DNA from 3 places in the Paenibacillus sp. FSL M8-0142 genome. Region 1 is predicted to be linked to each of the others. Evidence: predicted binding sites of a transcription regulator. Region 1 holds the regulator's gene; each other region holds the start of a gene.
The links. The regulator Rex, encoded in region 1, represses fermentation and respiration genes when NADH is low (regulators of the CRP and FNR family bind a similar motif). The targets are predictions, from matches to a motif close to TTGTGAAATATTTCACAA.
Positions count from the first base shown of each region.

Region 2: a site for Rex is predicted at 4,095-4,112, ahead of nadA (quinolinate synthase NadA). Genes of this name have one in related genera too.
Region 3: a site for Rex is predicted at 4,763-4,780, ahead of ric (iron-sulfur cluster repair di-iron protein). Genes of this name have one in related genera too.

Region 1 is NZ_CP152008.1:4,106,646-4,114,318, forward strand. Features, by position in the region: gene NSQ46_RS18890 (hypothetical protein) at 1-190, opposite strand, end outside; gene NSQ46_RS18895 (DUF5590 domain-containing protein) at 454-972, opposite strand; gene NSQ46_RS18900 (amidohydrolase) at 1,001-2,299, opposite strand; gene NSQ46_RS18905 (redox-sensing transcriptional repressor Rex) at 2,277-2,939, opposite strand; gene dinG (ATP-dependent DNA helicase DinG) at 3,008-5,875, opposite strand; gene NSQ46_RS18915 (hypothetical protein) at 6,104-6,733, opposite strand; gene panD (aspartate 1-decarboxylase) at 6,844-7,227, opposite strand; gene panC (pantoate--beta-alanine ligase) at 7,220-7,673, opposite strand, start outside.
Region 2 is NZ_CP152008.1:60,161-67,833, reverse strand. Features, by position in the region: gene NSQ46_RS00315 (type III pantothenate kinase) at 1-566, opposite strand, end outside; gene nadC (carboxylating nicotinate-nucleotide diphosphorylase) at 563-1,438, opposite strand; gene nadB (L-aspartate oxidase) at 1,428-3,044, opposite strand; gene nadA (quinolinate synthase NadA) at 3,084-4,022, opposite strand; gene ftsH (ATP-dependent zinc metalloprotease FtsH) at 4,245-6,302, opposite strand; gene hpt (hypoxanthine phosphoribosyltransferase) at 6,403-6,942, opposite strand; gene tilS (tRNA lysidine(34) synthetase TilS) at 7,019-7,673, opposite strand, start outside.
Region 3 is NZ_CP152008.1:3,803,082-3,810,754, forward strand. Features, by position in the region: gene NSQ46_RS17505 (nitrate reductase subunit alpha) at 1-3,536, opposite strand, end outside; gene ric (iron-sulfur cluster repair di-iron protein) at 3,807-4,505, opposite strand; gene hmpA (NO-inducible flavohemoprotein) at 4,844-6,052, shown strand; gene NSQ46_RS17520 (Crp/Fnr family transcriptional regulator) at 6,016-6,537, opposite strand; gene NSQ46_RS17525 (manganese catalase family protein) at 6,785-7,639, opposite strand.

The DNA.
Region 1 (7,673 bases):
CCAAATCGAGTTTCAAAGATACGGCATCATGTTTAATATCTATATGAGAACTTTTCACGCCTTCATATTGAGAAACAACATCGGCCAGCGGACTCTGGACAGCGAAACGCTGATATAGAAACCATCCGCCGAAGAGCACCAATGCCGAAATGACAACCGTCAGCATGATAGGGACAATGCGTAGTTTCATGAAGTGCCTCCTTCAGTAGTAGTAATTTGTAGATTAGAATAAATCACATTTATATACAGTATCATATGCTATGACTAATAGATCGTTTTCTGTCTAATGAGTACAACAATGAGTATATCACATAATCTATACTTTTTCATGCCTTCCTGTGAAAATATTAAGAACAGTTTTTCCATATTTTTCAGACAGCGCTTACAAACCCAAAACAAAGAGGCTTCCTTGTACAATCGCGTACAAGAAAGCCTCTTTCCTGTATAACTGATTTATTGATTTGGAAGAATAATGTCCTCTCCGATCGCCTGTCCGTCCTGGAAGCGATAGAAGCGATAACCTAATTGGCCCTGATTCTCATATTGGAGCTGCCATGTATACTCGCCTTCATACATGACGGGGAGTAGCCGCTTGATCACAGCACCCGGCATCTCATTGCGAATCTGCTCGCGCATCTGCTCCTCGGACAATCCGCTGCTGAGCAGCACGGCCTGAACCGCATCCTTGCCTTCAACAGGAAGGTTATCATCCGTAAACTTCACCCAGACCATAATCTGCTGCTGGTCCTGATTCGTTCCCGTGATGACCCAATAATTGTTGTTCTCGCCCCATACCGATTTGTAGGTCTTATCCTTCGTCACCAGGCTGCCATGCTGACGAGCGGCTTGCACCGCCAGGCTCTCCTCATTCCACGTGTCCTTCATGACGTAGGAATAGTACAGCTGCACGCATAGCAGCGCCAGCAGCAGCCCGGATATACTAAGCAAAATCCACTTTGTTCTCTTTTTCAAACCGTCTGATCCTCCCCCTTAATCTGACCTAAAGGGTCGAAAGACGCTCGAATGAACGCTGGGCTTCACGGCGGATCCGTTCCTCATCCAGCGTGAGGCAGGAGCCGTGCTTAACCACCTGCTTGCCGTCAACCCATACATGCTCCACATCCTTGGCGGAGGCCGAGTAAATTGAATGCGAAATGTAGTCCGTGCGCGGCAGGAAATGCGCTTGATCGGTATCCAGTGCGATCATGTCCGCCTTCATCCCGACGGCCAATCTGCCTACGTTATCAAGAAATGCCGACCGTGCTCCATACTCGGTTCCCATTCGAAGCGCTTCGGCTGCCGGAATAGCCGTCGGATCGCCGCTGACGCCCTTGTGGATAAGGGCGGCCAGGCGCATTTCTTCGAACATGTCCAGGTTGTTATTGCTCGCTGGTCCATCGGTTCCAAGGGACACTGTCACACCTGCTTTCAACAGCTCGGGAACACGCGCAACACCGCTGGCCAGCTTCAGGTTGCTGCCGGGGTTATGGGATACCGCGACATCATGCTTAGCCAATATTTCAATCTCTTCGTCCGTCAAATGCACCGCATGCGCGACCAGCGTCGGACGCGAGAACACGCCGAGCTTCTCTAGATGGGCCACCGGACGCTGTCCGTAGTCATTCACATTCTGCTGCACTTCGGCTGCCGTTTCGGACATATGGGTATGAATCGGCAGATTCAAATCATGCGCCGCTTGAACGAATTTCTCAATGAAGTCTGGCGGGCAGGTGTAAGGCGCATGCGGCGAAATCATCGTCGTAATCCGGCCCTCCGCCTGACCGTGCCAGTCCTTTGCAAAGGCAATCGCCTCATCCAGCTTCTGCTTCTGTACTTCCGGAGGACACAGCCCGATGACGCCTCTTGTCAGCACTCCCCGCATTCCGGAGTCTTGGACAACCTTGGCGACCTGATCCATATGGTCATACATGTCAACGAAGGTTGTCGTACCGCCCTTCAGCATCTCGAGCACCGAGAGCGAAGTGCCCCAAAATACATCGTCGGCCGTAAACTTCGCTTCCATCGGCCACATTTTCTCCTGCAGCCAAACTTGCAGGGCCAGATCATCGCCAAAACCGCGAAGCAGCGACATGGCTGCATGTCCATGCGTGTTGACCAGCCCTGGAAGGAATAACAGATGCGTTCCGTCCATCACCTGGGTTTCTGCATCGACCTGAGGCTCCTCTTCCCCCAAATACGTGATGCGGTCGTCCTCCACAACCATATACCCGCGGAGAACCGGCTGTCCTTCCTGAAGCACGGCAAATGTTCCGTTCTTAACCATCCACTTCGTTGTCATGCTGCGCATCCTCCTTCCCATTGTCCAAATAGTAAGCCAGACTTTGCAGATCCGTCGTAAAATCCGCGGTGTGAATGCGGATATGAGGCGGCGCCTTCAGAATCGTCGGGGCAAAATTCAAAATCGCCTCGATTCCGGCGTTGATCAGCTGATTGGCTACGTTTTGCGCTTCAAAATCCGGTACCGTAATGATCCCGATTCGAATGCCGTATTCCTGGACCGTCTTGTCCAGCTCTTCCATCGGCTGCACCGTCAAGTTATTGATCTTCAGCCCGATTTTCGGAGGATACGAATCGAAAATCGCCACAATCTTCATATTATCTTTCAGAAACGCGTTGTAATTGGATAGCGCATGTCCGAGATTGCCCGCACCCACCAGCGCTACGTTGATCTTCTGGTCTAGCTTCAAGATTTGGCGGATTTTCTCAATGAGATAGGAGACATCATAACCGATGCCCTTCCGGCCGAAATCCCCGAAATAGGCCAAATCCTTGCGGATTTGGGCCGGGTTCAGGTCGAGCTTCTGCCCAAGCTCCTGTGAGGAGACGGTGGACACCTCCCGCTTATGAAGCTCATTCAAATAGCGCAAATAGACTGGCAATCTGCGGACTACGGCCTCTGAAATTTTATCCGATTTCATGCATGCTCCCCCTATTAATAGGATGATAGTTCATCGCTTCCAATATAAAGCCTTGCTCCCCTTTAGGTTCACTCTTTTTCATTCTCCCTTTCCTCAAGCCACTGCGCAATACGGGGGACGATCCCCTCGGTCGGCATATGCTCCATTTTCGGTCCGGGCAGGGAATACAAGAAGTATTTTCCATAATACGATTCGATTACCCGGGTATCGTAGACGATCACGATTCCCTTATCGTGGGCGGTCCGAACAAGCCGCCCGAAGCCCTGCTTGAAACGGATGACCGCTTGCGGCACCGACAGCTTCATGAACGGGTTCCTCTTCTGCTGCTGCAGCAGCTCGCTCTTCGCCTCGACCAGCGGATGGTTGGGCGGCTGGAACGGCAGCCGGACAATCGCCAGGCAGGTCAGCGCTTCTCCGGGAATGTCAACACCCTCCCAGAAGGAGCTGGTCCCGAGCAGAACCGACGCGCTGCTATCCTGGAACCGGCGTATCAGCTTCGTACGGCTCGTACCATCCATTCCCTGACCAAGCACCGTAATATCGCTGGCAGCCAGCGCTTCCTTCAGCGGCTCGTGCACCTGACGAAGCATCCGGTACGACGTAAACAGGACGAGCATACGACCTTGGGTAGCTATTGCCGCTTCAGAGAGCGACTTCACGAGCGTATCCACAAATACCGCATCCCCCACGGAGCCCTTCACGCTTGGAAAATCCCGCGGAATGACAAGAAGCGCCTGCTCCCTGTAATTGAACGGGGACGGCAGCTGAACCGTGTTCAGATTCCCTGCGTCCGCCGCCTCCTGGAGCCCTAGATTATCGATCATGAATTGAAACGATTTATCGACCGACAGCGTCGCCGATGTCAGAATCACGCTCCGCTTCTTGTCAAAAAACAATTCCTTCAAATGCTTGCTCACATCAACGGGCACGGCATAGAGCTGCAGCGACTTGCTGCGGAAATTGCCGTTGGCCTCCATCCAGTATACGGTGCCTTCGTCATTCAGAGCCATGAAGGACCGCAAATCCTCGCGATGCGCAGCCAGATCCTTAAACAAGCCCGACAGGTCAGTCAGCAGGCTGTCCGCACTGTAATCGTCAAGCTCTTCCTTCATCTCGGCGATCAGCTTGTCTCCCTTGCGAACGACGTCTCCCAGCGTCACGTGAATCTGCTGTTCCAGCTCGGCGAGCGCTCCCCAATCCTTCGGCTTCTTCGCAGGCGAGAGCCGCAGCGTGTATTGCCCGGCATCTCCAGGAGAAGCATCGCCGCGTTCCGGAAGCAGGCCGAACAGCTGGTCGCTGAGTCGGTCCCAAGTTTCTTTCACCGTGATCAGATCAGGATAGATCCGGTCGATGACCGCCGACCATTCCCCGGATTTCTCATGGGGAGAAGCCTGGAGCAGCTGCCGCAGCGCAGGGAGCTGCCCGCTTCGGCTGTCCTTGTATAGACGCGTCAATGTATGAACCACCGTAAAATATTTCATCTGCAGCCCGAGATGCTTGCCGGCCACATCCTCCAAATGATGGGCTTCGTCGATGACGAGCCGCTCGTAGCTCGGAAGCAGCTGGTGGTTCGCTTTTACATCGGTAAACAGCTTGGAATGATTCGTGATGACAACATCCGCAATGCCGGCCTCATGCTTCGCCCGATGGTAGTAGCACTTGCGGAACCACGGGCAGCCTCGTCCAAGGCATGAATCGGAATCGCTGGCGATCGTTTCCCAGAAATCGCCTCCGCGGCCGCCGAGATTCAGCTCCTCATCATCGCCGCTTTCGGTCTGTGTGAGCCATACCAGCATTTGGGCCGCCGTAATGACGTCCTCCTTCGGCGAATGAAAATCTCTCCTATTTATTTTATGTTCAAATTTTCTCAAACACAAATAATGACCTCTTCCCTTAAAGATGGCTGCTTTAAAAGGGAACGGCACTACCTGGGTAAGCAGAGGAATGTCGCGGTCTCGAAGTTGTTCCTGCAGGTTGATCGTATGCGTGCTGACCATCACCTTCTGCTCCTGCTTGACGCTTTGGTAAATGGACGGGAGCAAATATCCGAGCGATTTTCCAGTACCGGTGCCGGCTTCGATCAACAGATGCTTGTCCTCATCAAGCGCCTGCATCACTTCCTGGAACATGATGTCCTGCGCATCCCGGCTCTCATATTGTGGAAGCACTTCCTTCAAACGTCTCCGAACCTCATCCATATACTCATCAAAGCTCATGTTCGCCAGCGGATTGGGCTCCGCTTCATCGCGGACCGGAGCGATGTCCGTCCAATCCTCAACGCCTAATGCGAATTGGCGGTAGTAGGTATGAATGCTGCCATCCTGGACGGCCTGCATCTCGCGCTCCACACGGATGCCGTCAAAGAACCAGGCCAAATCGCTGTCCTCTTCCGCAAACAGATCGCTCAGCCGCTGGATGGTCAGCAGAGGAAGCTCATCGATCTCCTCCAGGCATTTCAGCAGCACATTCGCTGTGGCAAGCGCATCGCTGTCCGCTTGGTGCGGACGGTCATGCTCGAGGCCGAAATGCGAGGAAACCATGCCGAGCTGATAAGATGGCAGCGAGGGGAAGCATATTTTCAAAAAGTGCATCGTATCTAAAATCCGGCCGCTGAACGGTAAATAACCGCAGCGATCCAGCGCGTTTTGCAAAAAGTTAAAATCGAAAGCCACATTGTGCCCGACCAGAACCACATCGTCCAGCATGGGCACGAGCTCCATCATCATTTCCTCCAAAGACGGCGCATCGGCTACATCGCTGTCGGAAATTCCGGTCAGACCGGTAATAAACGGAGGAATCGGAATCCCGGGATTGACGTACGTGCCGTACACGCGGGAGATGCCCCGATCCTCTTCGATGATGGCCAGCCCGACCTGGATAATTTCATCGGCAGACTGGTTGCCCGTGGTTTCAAAATCCAATACGGCAAATTTCATTTCGTTAAAATCCCTTTCTTCCAGACTAATTAACAGCATACCAGAAGTTGCGGCTTTTGAACATTCCGGCATACAGAATACCGGCTCCTCATGACCCGGACTCCTGCATGGAATTCACATTTCTGGCATGTCCCTAGAGGCATTCAGTACTTCTATAACAACGGAAAAAAGCGATGCTGAACAGCTCATTCCCTGAGCCTTAGCATCGCTTCTTGTTCAGACTGCTGCTTACAGCAGCGAGATCAGCTGACTGCCGTACTGCAGATCACCCCGGTTTTTCTTGCAAACCTCTAGATTGATTATCGGGTCGGGTAATGTCGGGTCGCTGTGAATCGCAAGGGTAAAACATTCCTCTGCCTTCGCCTGGCATCCGTTTAAGGCTTGAATGCAGCCGAGCGCGTTATACACCATGGCCCGCAGCTTCCGGTCTTCAGCCATCGGCAGGATGGACATGAGCACGTCGGATGCCTGGGAAGTCTCCCCCAAGTGAAGCTGGGATAATGCAATGTACAGCTTGATCAAGAGACTATCCGGATACACAGCTGCAGCGAGCTTGAACTGCGCGATCGCCGGCTCAAACATCAGCAGCTTATAATACCCTTGTCCCCGGATGAAGGCATCATGCTGCAGCTCAGGCGCCTCGGTCGGCGGAAAAACCGGAGGAGATACGGCATTTTCACGGAAGACGGCCATCCGTTCCTCGAAACGGAGCCATTCCTCAATAATGCCGTCGCTCATGCTCTTCAGCATATTCCAGTTTTGTACAAGCGCCTGCTTTTTAGGGCCATTTGCGGTAGGGTAATGCTTCACAATTTCATCTAACATGTTGTTCATTTCGGCGAATACATGTTGAAACATAGCGTGCATCCCACCCTTAGCGAAAAAATGAGATCAGTGCGTCGACCTGAACTCATTTTTTGTAGAAGTGGTCCTTTTCATCCCTTTGCGTTCCCGACACATTTTGGTCATTACAGCACAGCTGCGTGTACTTCCCGGTATGAAGTCGTTACAGGCTTATTGTTCTCGTCAACGATTACGACCGTCGGCGTATGGTTCTCATATTCCTCTTTGGACATCATGGCATAAGAAATAATGATGACGTTGTCCCCCGGCTGCACGAGCCGTGCCGCAGCTCCGTTAAGACAAATCACGCCGCTGCCGCGCTCTCCTTTAATGACATAGGTCTCCAGACGGGCGCCATTGTTATTATTCACGATTTGAACCTTTTCATTCTCCAGCAAATCTGCCGCTTCCATAAGATTCTCATCGATGGTAATGCTGCCCACATAGTTCAAATTCGCTTCCGTTACGGTCGCACGGTGGATTTTGGATTTCATCATCGTTCTAAACATGGGAATCCCCCACTTTCGGTTGAATTAACGCATTATCGATCAGGCGCGTACGGCCGAACCGCACAGCGAGCGCCATAATGACTCCACGATCTGTCCCTAAAGCCTGCTCAGAATCCGCAATAGGAGAAAGCTCCGGGAACGTGAGCACTTCCGCGTAATCGATGTCGGCCAGCGGCGACTGCGTAATATGCTCCCGAAGCAGCGTACGAATCTCGCCTGCCGTCACCTCGTGGTTCTGCTCAACTATCGCCTGCGCCGCCCTAAGGGAGCCGGACAAGACGAGCGCCTGCTTCCGCTCTTCCGGGCTGAGATAAACGTTGCGGGAGCTTAGGGCGAGACCGTCTTGTTCGCGAATAATCGGGCAAGGAACGATGCTCACGTCCATGTTCAAATCCCGAACCATCTGCTCAATGACGGCTACCTGCTGGGCATCCTTCATCCCGAAG
Region 2 (7,673 bases), 2.7 Mb from region 1:
TGCATGGCGTGGACCGTATTGCGTCCGATCACCTTCTTCGGCTTCTCGAGCTCTACGCGGGGGAGCTTCGATGCACGCTGCACCAAGGCTTCGGTAGCGATCCCGATTCCTGGAACGATAACCCCGCCCAGATAATTTCGATCTTTATCGATGCAATCAAAGGTCGTTGCCGTCCCAAAATCCACGACAATGACCGGGCTTCCGTACTGCTCGATCGCAGCAACGGCGTTGACGATCCGGTCGGCACCGACCTCCCGCGGGTTCTCATACCGCAGATTAAGGCCGGTTTTAATGCCAGGGCCGACGATCAACGGAGTCTTGCCAATATACTTGCTGCACATCTCCTCGACCACTCGGATAAGCGGCGGAACAACGGAAGAGACGATAACTCCTTCAATTTGGCTTACCGTTATATTCGACATTTGAAACAAATTATGGATCAGCACGCCGTATTCATCCACCGTGGATTGGCGTGACGTGCTGATTCGGAAATCGTGCAGCAGCTGCTTGCCCTGATACACGCCAAGCACGATGTTCGTGTTGCCTACGTCTACGACCAGAATCAAACCCCTGCTCCTCCCTTCTTGGTGTTTAGATCTAAACTGATGTCCAGGTTGTGGAACGAATAGGTGAGCCGACCGACCGAAATGACGTCCACCCCGGTCTCCGCTATGCCGCGCACCGTCTGAAGTGATACATTGCCGGAAGCCTCGACCCGAACATGCGGCGATCTCGCCTTGATTCTTCGAACCGCCTCGGTCATCAGCTCATGATTCATGTTGTCGAGCATGATAATATCTGCACCGGCATCCAGCGCTTCCTCTACCTGTTCAAGGCTTTCCGTCTCAACCTCGATGGTCATCGTATGCGGTATATTCGCTCTTGCGCGGTCTACCGCCTGGCGGATGCCGCCGGCGCCTTTAATATGATTATCCTTGATCATGACGGCATCATACAAGCCGAACCGGTGGTTCGACCCGCCGCCTACGCGGACAGCGTACTTCTCAAGCATCCGGTGGCCCGGCGTCGTCTTCCGCGTGTCCACAAGCCGGGTCGGCAGCCCTTCCAGCGCCTCGACATAAGCGCGCGTCGTGGTTGCAATTCCGGACAAACGCTGCAGCAGATTAAGGGCCAGTCTCTCCCCTGTCAATATACGGTGCGTAGACCCTTCCACTTCAGCAAGAACGGTTCCCTTCTCCACCCGCTCGCCGTCCCGAACCAGCGACCTAAACACCAGTGTCGGGTCAACCGTCTCGAAGACCAGCTCCGCAACCGGCATGCCGGCCACGATCCCGGATTCCTTGGCGTGAATCACGGCCTTGGATTCATGTCCGGGCTCAATCGTCGTAAGGGTCGTAATATCTCCAGAGCCTACATCCTCTTGTAGCCAGGTTCGAATACTCTGGAGCAGGCCGTCATGGTAACCGTTAAACATCATCGCTTATTTCCTCCGTCCTATCTTGATCCCGGGTGTGCACGATATGCTTCTTCCATGCATCATCATTTCGTTCCGGAAAATCCTCGCGGTAATGGGCCCCCCGGCTCTCTTCACGGCACAGCGCGCCTTGAACGACCAGCAGTGAGGCCGTAAGCATATTGGCAAATTCGTACTCCTCGCGTTTGGTCAATACCGCTTGAAACAAGGGAAGCTGCCGGCCAAGCTCTTCGGCCGCCCGTAATAGGGTGTCCCGGTTACGGCGAAGACCGGCATACCGGACCATCACTTTCTGAAGCTTCAGCCGCTTTTCGACCATAGCCTGGGAAGGCGCATCCTTGCGCCCAAGCCCGAAGGATACATGAAGGGATCGCTCCGTCCGTTTCGGAAGCTGCCGGATCCGTTCAACAATGCGGCTTCCGTATACAACCGCTTCGGACAGCGAGTTGCTGGCCAAGCGATTCGCGCCATGAACGCCGGTCGAGGACACTTCTCCGCAGGCGAACAGACGCTTCACGCTGCTCTCCCCGTACAGATTGGTCTTGATGCCCCCCATCATATAATGCGCAGCGGGGGAGACCGGAATCCAATCGGAGGTCAGATCAAGACCATACCGCATGCAGGTTTCGTAAATCGTTGGGAACCGGTGTTTGACCATCTCCGGGGATTCATGGGTAATGTCCAAGTAGACGAACGTGGAGCCCGTCTCCTCCATCTCGCTCACAATCGCCCGGGCGACAATATCCCGGGGCGCCAGCTCCAGCAGCTCATGGTATTTGTGCATGAAGCGCTCGCCTTTAATATTCCGGAGCACGGCGCCTTCTCCGCGCACCGCTTCCGATACCAGAAACCGCGGTGCTCCCGGATAACTCAGCGCCGTTGGGTGGAACTGAATAAACTCCATGTCCCGAATCTGGGCGCCCGCCCGATAGGCCATCGCGACTCCATCGGCGGTCGCAACTTCGGGATTGGTCGTGTACCGGTACAGCTGACCGGCACCGCCGGAGCACATAATCGTTGCTTGGCCCCGCACGAAGATCCGCTTCCCGTCCGGCAACTGGACAATCGCTCCATGGCATTCGCCTTGATCGGTAACCAGATCGATGACAAAATGATCATCCCACACCTCTATATTGTGAAGCATTTCGACTTGAATGGAAAGGGCGCGTACGATTTCATAGCCGGTAGCATCCCCATTCGCATGGAGAATTCGGCGGTGGCTATGGGCTCCTTCCTTCGTTAGAGCGAGCTCCCCGTTCTCGACGTCAAACATCGTCCCGAGACGGATTAATTCCTGGACACCGGCCGGTCCTTCGTTAACCAGCACATCCACCGCCGCCGAGGAGCATAACCCGGCCCCTGCAAGCAGCGTATCCTGCCGATGATAGGCCGGTGAATCGTCCTCCGCCGTCACGGCTGCGATGCCGCCTTGCGCATAGCGCGTATTGCTCTCGAGCAGCGATTTCTTCGTAATCAACAGCACCTTATGATGCTCACTTGCCAGAATGGCGGTATATAATCCGGCGATGCCGGAGCCGATGACGATCACATCCGTCTTCTTTACCGGCAGGTCCTTTAGGTCAAAATCGATCAAATACTGCGGTATCACGCTCGTCTCACCTGTCTTCTCGCGAAAGAGTAGCGCATGCTACTTAACTTGTAACATGCGCTCTAGGGAAGTTCTGGCTTTCTCTGCAACGACAGGAGGTACGTAAATCTGCGGCTTCATCGTCTCCAGAGCTTTGACCAGCTTTTTGAGATTATTCACTTTCATATTCGGACATACGAGGAATTTGGTCGCAAAATGGAAGGATTTATTCGGACTGTCCAAACGGAGCTGATAGCCGGTTCCGTCTTCGGTTCCTACGATAAATTCCTGGGCCGGCGAGTTTTTGCAGTATTCCAGAATGGCGGTGGTGCTGCCTACGAAGTCGCCCATAGCGACAACCTCCGGCCGGCATTCCGGATGCACGACGAACTCGGCGTTCGGATATTTCGCCTTCATCTCCACCACATCTTTCACGGTTAACATATCATGCGTATTGCAGTACCCTTCCCAGATGATCAGCTTCTTGTCGGTGTGCTGCTGGACGTAATGCCCCAGGTTTTTGTCAGGGACCCAAATGATTTCATCGGAATCGACCGACTGAATGACCTTGACCGCATTCGAGGATGTACAGCAAATATCGGTCTCCGCCTTGATCTCGGCCGATGAATTGATATAAGTGACCACTTTGGCATTCGGATGCTGGGCCTTCAGCTTGCGCAGCCCGTCAACGTTTACCATATCGGCCATCGGACAGCCTGCGCGCTCGTCAGGAATAAGCACCGTTTTATTCGGCGCCAATATCTTTGCGCTTTCTCCCATAAAATGCACGCCGCAAAAGACGATCGTCTCGGCATCCGTCTGGGCCGCCTTCTGAGCCAGCAAAAAGGAATCTCCCCGGAAATCGGCGACCTCCTGAATTTCATCCCGTTGATAATAATGCGCCAAAATGATGGCGTTGCGTTCCTTCTTCAACTCCATTAACCGTTCACGCAGCACGCGGTTCTGCTCTGCCTTGCGCTCCAGTGCCAAAGCTTCCATGATCGACCCTCTCCCCTTATGTTATCCGGCATTAGCCGCTTGATGACCATGTTTGAAGGACGTTCGCAACCTTTGTGAAAGGATGCGCATCCTTATTTAACAACTAATGTACACGGACCTCTAATCCCTGTCAATGTGATAAGAAGCACAAAAAGAACCGGAAAACGAATGATCGTTCTCCGGTTCTTCATTTTTATTCCAAATACGAGTATTTCAGCGAATTTACGTTAGACTGCTATCATTATCCGATCCGCCAGGAGGATCTTTACGCTCTGAATCCTTACGATCCAGATTCGAATCCATCGGGTTGTTCGGAATCTCTTCCGTAGAAGTCGGCTGCTGGCCTTCTTCCTTCCCTTGAATACGGACGCGGACATCACCGATGTTGTCGATCGTTGGCTCGCCATTCTCGGAAGAGCCGGATCCTTCGCCACCGCCGTTGCCTTCGACTGTTCCAGTCTCAATGAGATTCTTAATCTGCTCAAGCTCCAGCGTTTCTTTCTCCAGGAGCGTATTCGCAATCAAATGAACCTCTTTGGCATGCTTGGACAGAAGCTCTTTACACTTCTCGTAGCATTCGGTGATAAACCGCTGCATTTCCTGATCGATCTCGTAAGCGATTTGGTCACTGTAGTTCTGCTCGTGCCCGATATCCCGGCCAAGGAACACTTGTCCTTGGGATGTGCCGAACTGCATCGGACCGAGCTTCTCGCTCATACCGTATTCCACAATCATGCTGCGGATAATGCTGGTTGCCTGCTGGAAGTCGCTGTATGCCCCGGTTCCGATTTCTCCGATGAACAGCTCTTCCGCCACGCGTCCGCCGAGCAACCCGGTTACGCGGTCAAGCAATTCCTGCTTCGTCACGAGCATGCGGTCTTCCTTCGGCATCATGATGACGTATCCGCCGGCGCGGCCGCGAGGAATAATCGTTACCTTATGCACGGTATCCGCATGCTCCAAGAAGTAACCGACAATCGTATGACCGGCTTCGTGATAAGCAACGATGCGCTTCTCGCGGTCGCTGATCACGCGGCTGCGCTTCTCGGTACCGACGATCACGCGGTCGATTGCCTCGTCGACTTCCGTCATCGATATATCTTTACGGTTACGACGTGCGGCAAGCAAAGCCGCCTCGTTCAGAAGGTTCTCCAGGTCCGCGCCTGTAAAACCAGTCGTACGCTTCGCGATAATGTCGAGTTTGACATCCTTCGTCAGCGGTTTATTGCGTGCATGCACCTTCAGTACAGCTTCACGTCCCTTAACATCCGGACGATCCACGGTAATCTGACGGTCAAAACGTCCCGGACGCAGCAGCGCCGGGTCCAGAATATCCGGGCGGTTCGTTGCAGCGACGATAATGATGCCTTCATTCGCTCCGAAACCGTCCATCTCTACGAGCAATTGGTTGAGCGTTTGCTCTCGCTCGTCATGTCCGCCACCAAGGCCGGCGCCGCGTTGACGGCCCACAGCATCAATCTCGTCAATGAAGATAATACATGGCGCATTCTTCTTCGCGTTCTCGAACAAATCGCGTACACGCGAAGCACCGACACCGACGAACATTTCCACGAAGTCGGAACCGGAAATACTGAAGAACGGAACGCCTGCTTCACCGGCAACCGCACGAGCCAGGAGCGTCTTACCGGTTCCCGGAGGACCGACAAGCAGCACACCCTTCGGAATGCGGGCGCCGACGGTGTTGAATTTGCGCGGATCCTTCAGGAAGTCGACAACCTCAACGAGCTCCTGCTTCTCCTCGTCAGCACCGGCTACGTCTTCAAACGTAACGCGTTTCTTCTCTTCATTATATAAGCGGGCTTTGCTCTTGCCAAAGTTCATCACTTTGCCGCCGCCGCCCTGAGCTTGATTGAACAGGAAGAAGAACAGAACGAACATGATCACGAGCGGAATAAAGGATGAAAGCAGTGTCAGCCAAATGCTTTGGCCTTCCATCGGCACCACGGTCAGCTTTACATCGTTGCTCTCGCTGGCTGCGGTCAATTCCTGCATCGCCGCATCAGTAGCCGGAATGTAGGTCGAGAAATTCTCCGACTTCTTCTCGTCGGTGACTTCCCTATACTTACCAGTCACCAGATACGCGTAGCCGTCGAATTGAACCGTCATTTCCTTTATCTTGTTATCTTTAACTTCCTGCCGCAGCTGATTATAACTAGGGGCTTCGGCCTGTTCGCCACCGTTAGTGACGAATTGTACTATGCCCACCACGACCAAAAATAGAATCAAATAAAAACCAGAATTCCGGATGAACCGACTCATCCCCTACCTCCTCTCAAGACACATAAGATATTTTACCACAGCCTGTCTGGCCTTCTCAACAAAGGGCCAAGATCCGTGGCAGCAGCCCATATGGCGCGGTTTAACTGCTGTAGATTTCCGGCTTCAGAATCCCGATGTAGGGGAGGTTCCGGTAATGCTCGGCATAATCAAGCCCGTAGCCGACAACGAAGGCGTCAGGCAGTACGAACCCGGTGTAATCGGCCTGCAAATCCACCGTTCGGCGGGCAGGCTTGTCGAACAAAGTAACGACGCGAACCGAGTTGGCCTTGCGGCTCTTGAGCAGCTCGATCAAATGGCTCAGCGTAAGACCGCTGTCAATAATATCCTCCACGATCAGAACATCCCTGCCTTCAACGGATGCATCGAGATCTTTAATGATCTTGACCACACCCGATGACTTGGTGGATGCCCCGTAACTGGAAACGGCCATGAAATCCAGCTCCAGAGGTACTGTAATGGATTTAACCAAGTCTGCCATAAAAATAAACGCACCTTTAAGAACGCAAATAACGAGCGGATTGCGTCCTTCGTATTCGGCGCTGAGTTTTGAACCGAGTTCCTTAATTTTCGCATGGATTTCTTCTTCTGTGATCAGTATTTCCTGAATGTCGTTCTGCAACTTCAATGGACCTCCTAGTTTATACATATGAAAGCGTGAAACGGGCCATGCTTAGGGTCTATGCTTGCCTGAAACCTTAAAGCTCCGTAAACTCCATACGGAGAATCCGCACGGTATGCCGCCCTGGAGCAGCATGAGAGGAACGTCGTACATCCGGAATCCATACAATGTTGCCGGCACTGTCGCAAACGATCGGAATCCGGGAACGGACAGACGGTGGAATTTTCTCATCAATGAGAATATCTTTCACCTTTTTGCTTCCGTTTAATCCCATAACCTTCATCTTGTCTCCCGGCTGTCTGTTACGCACGGTTAAAGGAAATCGAAGCTCGTCGGCATCGAACTCCACCGCGCTGGCAGAGCGGGCTGCCCCAGACCGTGCGCTGCCGTCTGTCCTGATCGACAGCGTCAGCAGCTTTCCGATTTCCGGAATAGGCACACGCCGGTCCTCGGGAGAATCGAGCGTATATATGTACTGTCCCTGTTCGGACGGAGGCTCCGGCCAAAATGTTATTCGACCGTACTCGCGGATACAGGTAATGCCGCCCCCCAGTGAAAGACGCCAACTGCTCCGCTGATTGTTCAAGATGCCTTGGCGTACCGATTCGATCTTGACAAAATCGGTGATTTCCTGTTCAGAGGGCAGATAAGTTAATATTAGTTTAATCAAACGCCGTTGTAAAGCGACATGTAAGGCCAAAAAGGAAGGCGCGTCGATGGCGAGCCTCCCA
Region 3 (7,673 bases), 300 kb from region 1:
ATCCGCGTGGGCGCATTATGACTGCCGCCGCGGTCCTTCGTAATCTCCGAGCCCGGCACATTGATGTGCTTATCCTGGGCGTGGTACATGTACATCGTGCCCTTCGGCATCCGGTGGCTGACAACCGCCCGTGCGGTAACGACCCCGTTACGGTTGTATACCTCGAGCCAATCGTTGTCCTGAATATCATGAGCATCCGCGTCATCATTGTTGATCCATACCGTCGGCCCGCCGCGGAAAAGCGTCAGCATATGCAGATTATCCTGATAGGTGCTGTGAATGTTCCACTTCCCGTGCGGTGTTAGATACCGGAGAACAAGTGCATCCTTCCCGCCGGCGACCTGCTTGTCGCGGGGACCCATCACCATCGGCGGAAGCGTCGGCTTGTAGACCGGCAGCGCTTCGCCGAACTGCAGAAACAGCTCATGGTCGATGTAATAGTGCTGTCTTCCTGTTAGCGTACGGAATGGAACCAAACGTTCGATATTCGTCGTAAACGGCGAGTATCTCCTGCCCATCTTGTTGGAACCGCTGAACACCGGGGTCGGTATGACTTCGCGCGGCTGAGCGGTTATGCTCTGGAAGGTGATTCGCTCTGCTGCCCGGTCTGCGGAAATATCCTTCAGCTTGATGCCGGTGTCTTCCTCCATCGCCTCCCAAGCTCGCTGGGAAACCCTCCCGTTCGTGGCTGATGATATATTCAGGATGACATCCGCTGCGTGCCGGGCCGTGTACAGTTTGGGCAGCCCATCCTTGATCGTTCCATCCTGGTACGTCCCGTTGATTCGTTTCAGCTCGTCGAATTCCTCAGCCACCGGGAAGCTCACGCCGTGGGCGCCGACCTTGCCGGCGGCCAAGTTCGGACCAAGCGTGATAAATTTATCGTAAATTTGCGTATAATCACGTTCGACCACCGTCAAATTCGGCATCGTTATTCCCGGTATCGCCTGGGCCTCACCGGCCTTCCAATCCTTAACCATACCGAATGGCTGCGAGATTTCCCCTTTGCTGTCATGGGCAAGCGGAGTAGCAACCAGATCCTTGTACACGCCCGGCAGATGGGTCTTGGCCATATCCGAGAAATCTTTGGCGATCGTTCGATAAATGTCCCAGTCCGAACGCGATTCCCAGAGCGGGTCTACCGCAGGATTAAACGGATGGACGAATGGATGCATATCCGTTGAGGATAAATCCGTCTTCTCATACCAGGTTGCTGCAGGGAGCACCACGTCCGCGTACATCGGCGTGGCTGTCATTCGGAAATCAAGCGCAACAAGCAGATCCAGCTTGCCCTCCACATCGCCATGCCACGCCACTTCCTCCGGCTTTTCTTCTTCATTCGGCTCCGACAGAAGATTGTCGGAGGCGCCCAGCAGGTGCTTCATGAAGTATTCCTGACCTTTTGCCGAGCTGGATATCAGATTTGAACGCCATACGAACAGCGAGCGGGGGAAGTTCTCCGGAGCATCGGGATCCTCAATCGCAAATCGCGTCTCACCTTTAACCAGCTGATCAAGCGCATGCCGAACGATCTCATCAGCTGTGCTCTTCCCTTCTCTCTCCGCCTCTTCCGCAAAAGCAAGGCTGCTCTTGTTAAACTGCGGATAGGAAGGCAGCCACCCGAGCCGTGCAGCCAATACGTTATAATCAGCAGGATGGCGGTACCGGATATCCCCGCCGGTCGGGGATTTCAGCGCATCCGCCCCCGACTCCTCATATTTCCACTGGTCGGTGGCGAAATAGAAGAAGGAGGTCGCATTCTGCTGGCGCGGAGGTCCTTGCCAGTCTTTGGCGAAGGCGACAGTCGACCAGCCCTCGATCGGCCGGCATTTCTCCTGGCCTACATAATGCGCCCAGCCCCCGCCATTCACTCCCTGGGATGCCGTAAGGATCACCAGATTCAAGATGGAGCGATATATCGTGTCGCTGTTGAACCAATGGTTGATCCCGGCCCCCATGATAATCATGGACCGGCCGCCGGTATCCAGCGCGTTCTGGGCGAATTCGCGGGCGATCTGAATGACGACCGAGGCTTTTACACCGGTGATCGCCTCCTGCCATGCCGGCGTATAATACGAGCTTGCATCCTCGTAATTTGCCGCCTCGAGCTCGCTCCCGACCCGCCGGATTCCATACTGGCTGAGCATCAAGTCATAGACAGTCGTCGCGAGACATGTTGTTCCATCGGCCAAACGCACCGTCCTTGCAGGAATCATCCGTTCGAATATCCCGCTGCCGCTGGAATCGAAATAGGGAAAACAAATGATATGCCAATCCGCATTATGACCTTCCATCGAAAGAGCCGGTTCGATTCGTGTCCCGTCTTCCCGCTCCAGCATTAAATTCCATTTCTCTCCCTGCTCCCAGCGCTGGCCAATCGTGCCGTTCGGGACGATGATTTCACCCGTTTCCGCGTCCAGAATAACCGGCTTCCACTCGGCATTCGGCGAGGCGTCTCCCAGATCGCTTGCCCGCAAGAAACGTCCGGCTTTCAAGCTGTCTCCATGCGCATCGAGCATGATCAAGAACGGCATGTCGGTATACTGCTTCGCATAATTCAGGAACATCGGCTCCGCGCGCTCCCGATAATATTCGTTTAAGATAACATGCGTCATTGCCTGGGCAAGAGCTGCGTCCGTTCCAGGATTCGGTGCGAGCCAGTTATCGGCGAATTTCACATTCTCCGCGTAATCCGGAGCCACGGACACGACCTTGGTTCCCTTGTAACGCACCTCGGTCATAAAGTGTGCATCCGGCGTCCGGGTCAACGGCACATTGGAGCCCCACATGATGAGGTAGCCGGCATTGTACCAATCGCTGGACTCCGGAACGTCGGTCTGCTCCCCCCAGATTTGCGGCGAGGCGGGCGGAAGATCTGCATACCAATCATAAAAGCTGAGCATTTCTCCGCCCAGCAAGGAAATAAACCGGGCTCCTGACGCATAACTGATCATTGACATCGCCGGAATCGGGGTAAATCCGGCAATCCGGTCGGGGCCGTATTTACGAATTGTATAGATCAGCTGTGCGGAGATGAGCTTTGTTGCATCCGGCCAAGTTACGCGCACATGCCCTCCTTTTCCTCGAGCCTGCTTGTAAGCCTTGGCTTGATCCGGGTCCTCCACAATGCTGGCCCAAGCCGCAACCGGATCCTCGTGCAACTCCAAAGCCTTGCTCCACATCCGCCAAAGCTTACCTCGGATATAAGGGTATTTAATTCGAAGCGGACTGTACTCATACCATGAGAATGAGGCTCCACGCGGACAGCCTCGCGGCTCAAATTCCGGCATATCCGGACCGCATGACGGATAATCGATCTGCTGGTTCTCCCAGGTAATGATTCCGTTCTTCACGAACACCTTCCAGCTGCAGGAGCCGGTACAGTTTACGCCGTGGGTCGTCCGAACGACCTTATCGTGCGACCAGCGCTTGCGGTACATATCCTCCCATTCCCGGCTTTTCTCTTCCAGGACGGACCAATTGTCCGAGTAGCTCTCCACTCTTTTGAAGAATTTCAGTCCCGATTTGCGTATCATAGGACGCGTCAACTCCTTCTGCTTGAATGACCATGGTTGGGGAATCCATGTATCGTCCATTCGTATGCATTCATTATGCAGGTATCGCTGGAGGCATCCTACTAGGGAAACTCCTATATTCGCAGGGGAAATCCCTCGTCATGCTGGCGGCAGCCTTTTTTCAGGCACGCACTGGGGTCCCCATCTTGGGAAGATGCAGATGCAAAAAGAACCCCTGCCCGGCGGGCAAAGGCTCTTGAATGGGTATCTATAATAACAGGATGGGCATTGCTATAGGAGCGTGCGAATCTCTTGGAACAGAACGTTGTTCTCCAAATGGATATGCTCATAGGTGTCTTTCTCAAGACCCGCAAGGCGTTGGTAGACAAGTCTGTATGTGCCGCATGCATCATCCGGCAGCTCCCAATCATTGGTGACCTCTCGAAGCTCCTGCAATATGCCGCCTGCACTGGAGTGCTCCTCCTCAAGCCCGGTTATCAGGTGCAGCAATTGCGGTCCAGCATCCGTCTCGGATTCGGTGATGACCCGGACCATAAGCGGGAAGACATTCTGATCTTCATCCTGCGTGTGCTCCAGCAGTTCCTTCTTGAGCTGCGTGAACAGCTCTTGAACCCGCAAAAGCTCAGGATGCCGTTCTCCGTGGACACGGGCAAGCTTAGTAACATATGGGGTCAGAGCCGGCAATTCATCACGCAAGAATGCATGATGCTTATGCTGAATGTGCTCGATGAGCTCAAGAGCGCCCAGGGAGGCCGGACGACTCTCCTGGTATTTCTCAAATTTGTCCTGCAGCAGCTTGACCTGATTCAGGACAGCTTCGGGATCCAGCTGCCGCTGTGCGGCCGCATTCTCCAAGGGAATCTGGCCGCCGCAGCAAAAATCGATGCGAAGCGAACGGAATAAATCAGCCGTCTGAGGCACGGAGGAAACGATATCCGAGACATGGGTATGAAGCGTAATGGTGCTCATAGAAAACAACCTCCTGTCATTTGTGGCCATAGCTTAGCAACTGGCCGTTTCTCACGCCTCAAGTATAGACAGCCCTTTATTTCCGCCTCAGTGATTGCAATCATACGGATTGGGGACAAATTGTGAACGGCAGGCCCCGAAGCAGAAGCACCCATTCAAACCCTGTATGGAGCCCTAAAGGAAACGGCAAACCTTCTTTAAAATGTACCTGTAAATGTTCCTGTTCAAATTTTAAAGTCACAAATTGTTGCGATTTTATGTGATTCAAATCACAATACCATGCGAAACGGGTTATCTATAATGATATCATCCACTTTATGAAAGCGAGGCGCAGCTTTATGCTAAGCGAAAAAACGATCGCAACCATCAAATCAACGGTTCCTGTCCTGGAACAACATGGCGTTACCATCACTTCCACCTTCTATCGGAATATGTTCAAAGCGCATCCGGAGCTGTTGAATATTTTCAACCATGCCAACCAGCAGCGAGGCCGCCAGCAAACCGCCCTTGCAAACACGGTGTATGCAGCGGCACTGCACATCGACCGTTTGGAGGCTATCCTGCCTGCCGTTAAGCAAATCGCGCATAAACACCGGAGTCTTGGCGTCAAACCGGAGCATTATCCTATTGTCGGGGAGCATCTGCTAGGAGCAATTAAAGAGGTGCTTGGAGATGCAGCAACCGAAGAAATTTTGCAGGCGTGGGAGGAAGCATACGGCGTCATTGCGGATGCATTCATTTCAGTTGAAGATGAGATGTATAAGCAATCGGAGACGCAGGTCGGGGGGTGGAGCGGCTTCAAACCGTTCCGGGTCGAGCGAAAAGTACGGGAGAGCGAAGTTATTACGTCCTTCTATCTCGTTCCGGCGGACGGAGGCCCGCTGGCCGCTTTTGAGCCTGGACAATATGTCAGCATCAGGCTGCAAATACCCGGCGAAACTTATACCTTGAACCGCCAGTACAGTTTGTCTGATGCGCCTGGCAAGCCATACTACCGGATTTCAGTAAAACGGGAGGCCGAAGGCATTGATACTCCGGAAGGGAAAGTATCGAATTATCTCCATCAGTCCGTTGAAGAGAACGGGATCGTGGAGCTTTCGGCTCCTGCCGGCGATTTCACATTGAACCTGGAGAATTCGTCTCCGCTCGTCCTCATCAGCGGCGGTGTTGGGCTCACTCCGATGATCAGCATGCTGAACACCGCTGTTGAAGCACAACCGGGGCGTAAGGTGATGTTTATCCACGCAGCACGAAATGCCAATGTCCATGCAATGAAGCAGCATGTCGAGGAGCTCGCGGAAATGAATCCGAATATTTCTTACCGGTGGTGCTACAGCAACCCGGGCGCAGAGGATGGCGGATACCATAAGAGCGGATTGATCGACCTGGCATGGTTAAAAGATACCGTACCCGGGTCATCGGCAGTCTATTATTTCTGCGGTCCGATCCCGTTCATGAAGACGATCAACGACGCGCTTCTGGCAATGGATATTCCTTCCGACCGGATCCATTACGAGTTCTTTGGTCCTGCTGCAAGCCTTTCCTGACGGAGCAGCCGGTTGACCGTTTCCCGTCGCAGCCCGATCAGCTGTCCGATTTCCACTTGGGTCAGGACATCCGTAAGACGCGCAGGTGAGATATACTGCTCGAACCACCGCTGAAGCTTGTGTAATCGCTCAATGGGCTCGATTTCGCTTAATTGATCAATCCGCTCCTGCATCATTCGCAGCTTATCCTGCAGCTGAAGCGCTATGGAACGATATCGTACCGGGTCCTGCTCCAAGGAACCATACCATTCATCCGGACGGTAAACTTGAATCTCGCTTGTCACTAATGCAACCGCGGTTCCGAAATAGGGCTTGGGCGTAATTAATGAATGATGCGGAATCGTTTCCCCGGGGACAATCAAATTCACTAGCAAAGCATTGCCGTCCTGGTGTACACGCTCGATTTTGAGCATGCCGCTCTTCACATGAAACAGCGGGCCGGATTCGCCTTGCCGAAATAAGGTTTCTCCTTTATGAAGGATCATAAACAGGTACCTCCTCAATCATGACACTGTCTCTAATCATAGCGTAAGCGTCATGATATGATCAAGAAGGCCTTATTTGTAGGCGAAGATGTAATGGTAACAGCCCGGTTTCTCTGGTTTTCCTGAGGAACCGGGCTGTTACCGTTTAATAAAGATTCCATGATCTCCCTGCTGCTTGGTACTGTGGTACATTCACGCAACAAAACCGCCTTGAACCAAAAGGCAGTTTTGTTTGCGAAACGCGAAGTTAGGCATTCAGATCGCGTGTTCCGGGGCTATGCTCGTTAGGGAGCTCAGGCAAGTTCGGTACCGGGAAGCCTTCCGGCGGCGGAATGACTTGGAGACTGCCGCCGTTTCGGCTTGGCGTCTGGCCGCTGAAAATTTCACCGATCCGCGTGTTATCCAGCCGAAAATTGAATTGGGCATTATGGAAGCCCATATCCACATATTTTTTACACTCCGGATACTTATTGATATCGTAATTCGGTACAGGGAACAGCTTGCCCCACTCGACGCCAAGCGTCTCCAGCGCCTTGGCAAACGCGTTCTGATGGGCGTTGTCGCGAACGATCAGGAAGGCCAGCGTTTCCCGGAACGTTTTGTTCGTACTCATCTCATAGATTCTTGATTTTTGCAAAACTCCCGTTGATTCCAGCACGAGATTATCGAGCAGATTCGCCACCAGATTGCCGTGGTCGTACACATAATTGCCCATCCAAGGATTGCCTGCCGCATCGACCGGCAGCGAGCTTTGAGCTCCCATAATAAAGTGATGCGGGTTCGCGTGCTTGACCGCCTCATCCAGCGGAGCTTCATCGATTCCGGCATTGCCCGCGCCATCAGCGCCGGCTCCCGTCAACAGCTGGTTGATCGTATGCTGGACGAGCTCGACGTGGCTGATTTCCTCCAAAAACACGCCTCGTATCAAATCCCGAAACTGGGTGTCCAGTCCCCGGAAGTTATTGCTCTGGAAAAAGAACTGCATCATCGTGCGCATCTCGCCGAACCGTCCGCCAAGCGTTTCCTGCAGCACCTTTGCGGCAGCGGGATCGGGTTGATCCGGCACGATCAAATTGATCAGGTCTTCTTTGTAGAAATACATGGCGATGCCTCCGCTTTCCTGGATTGTATTGATG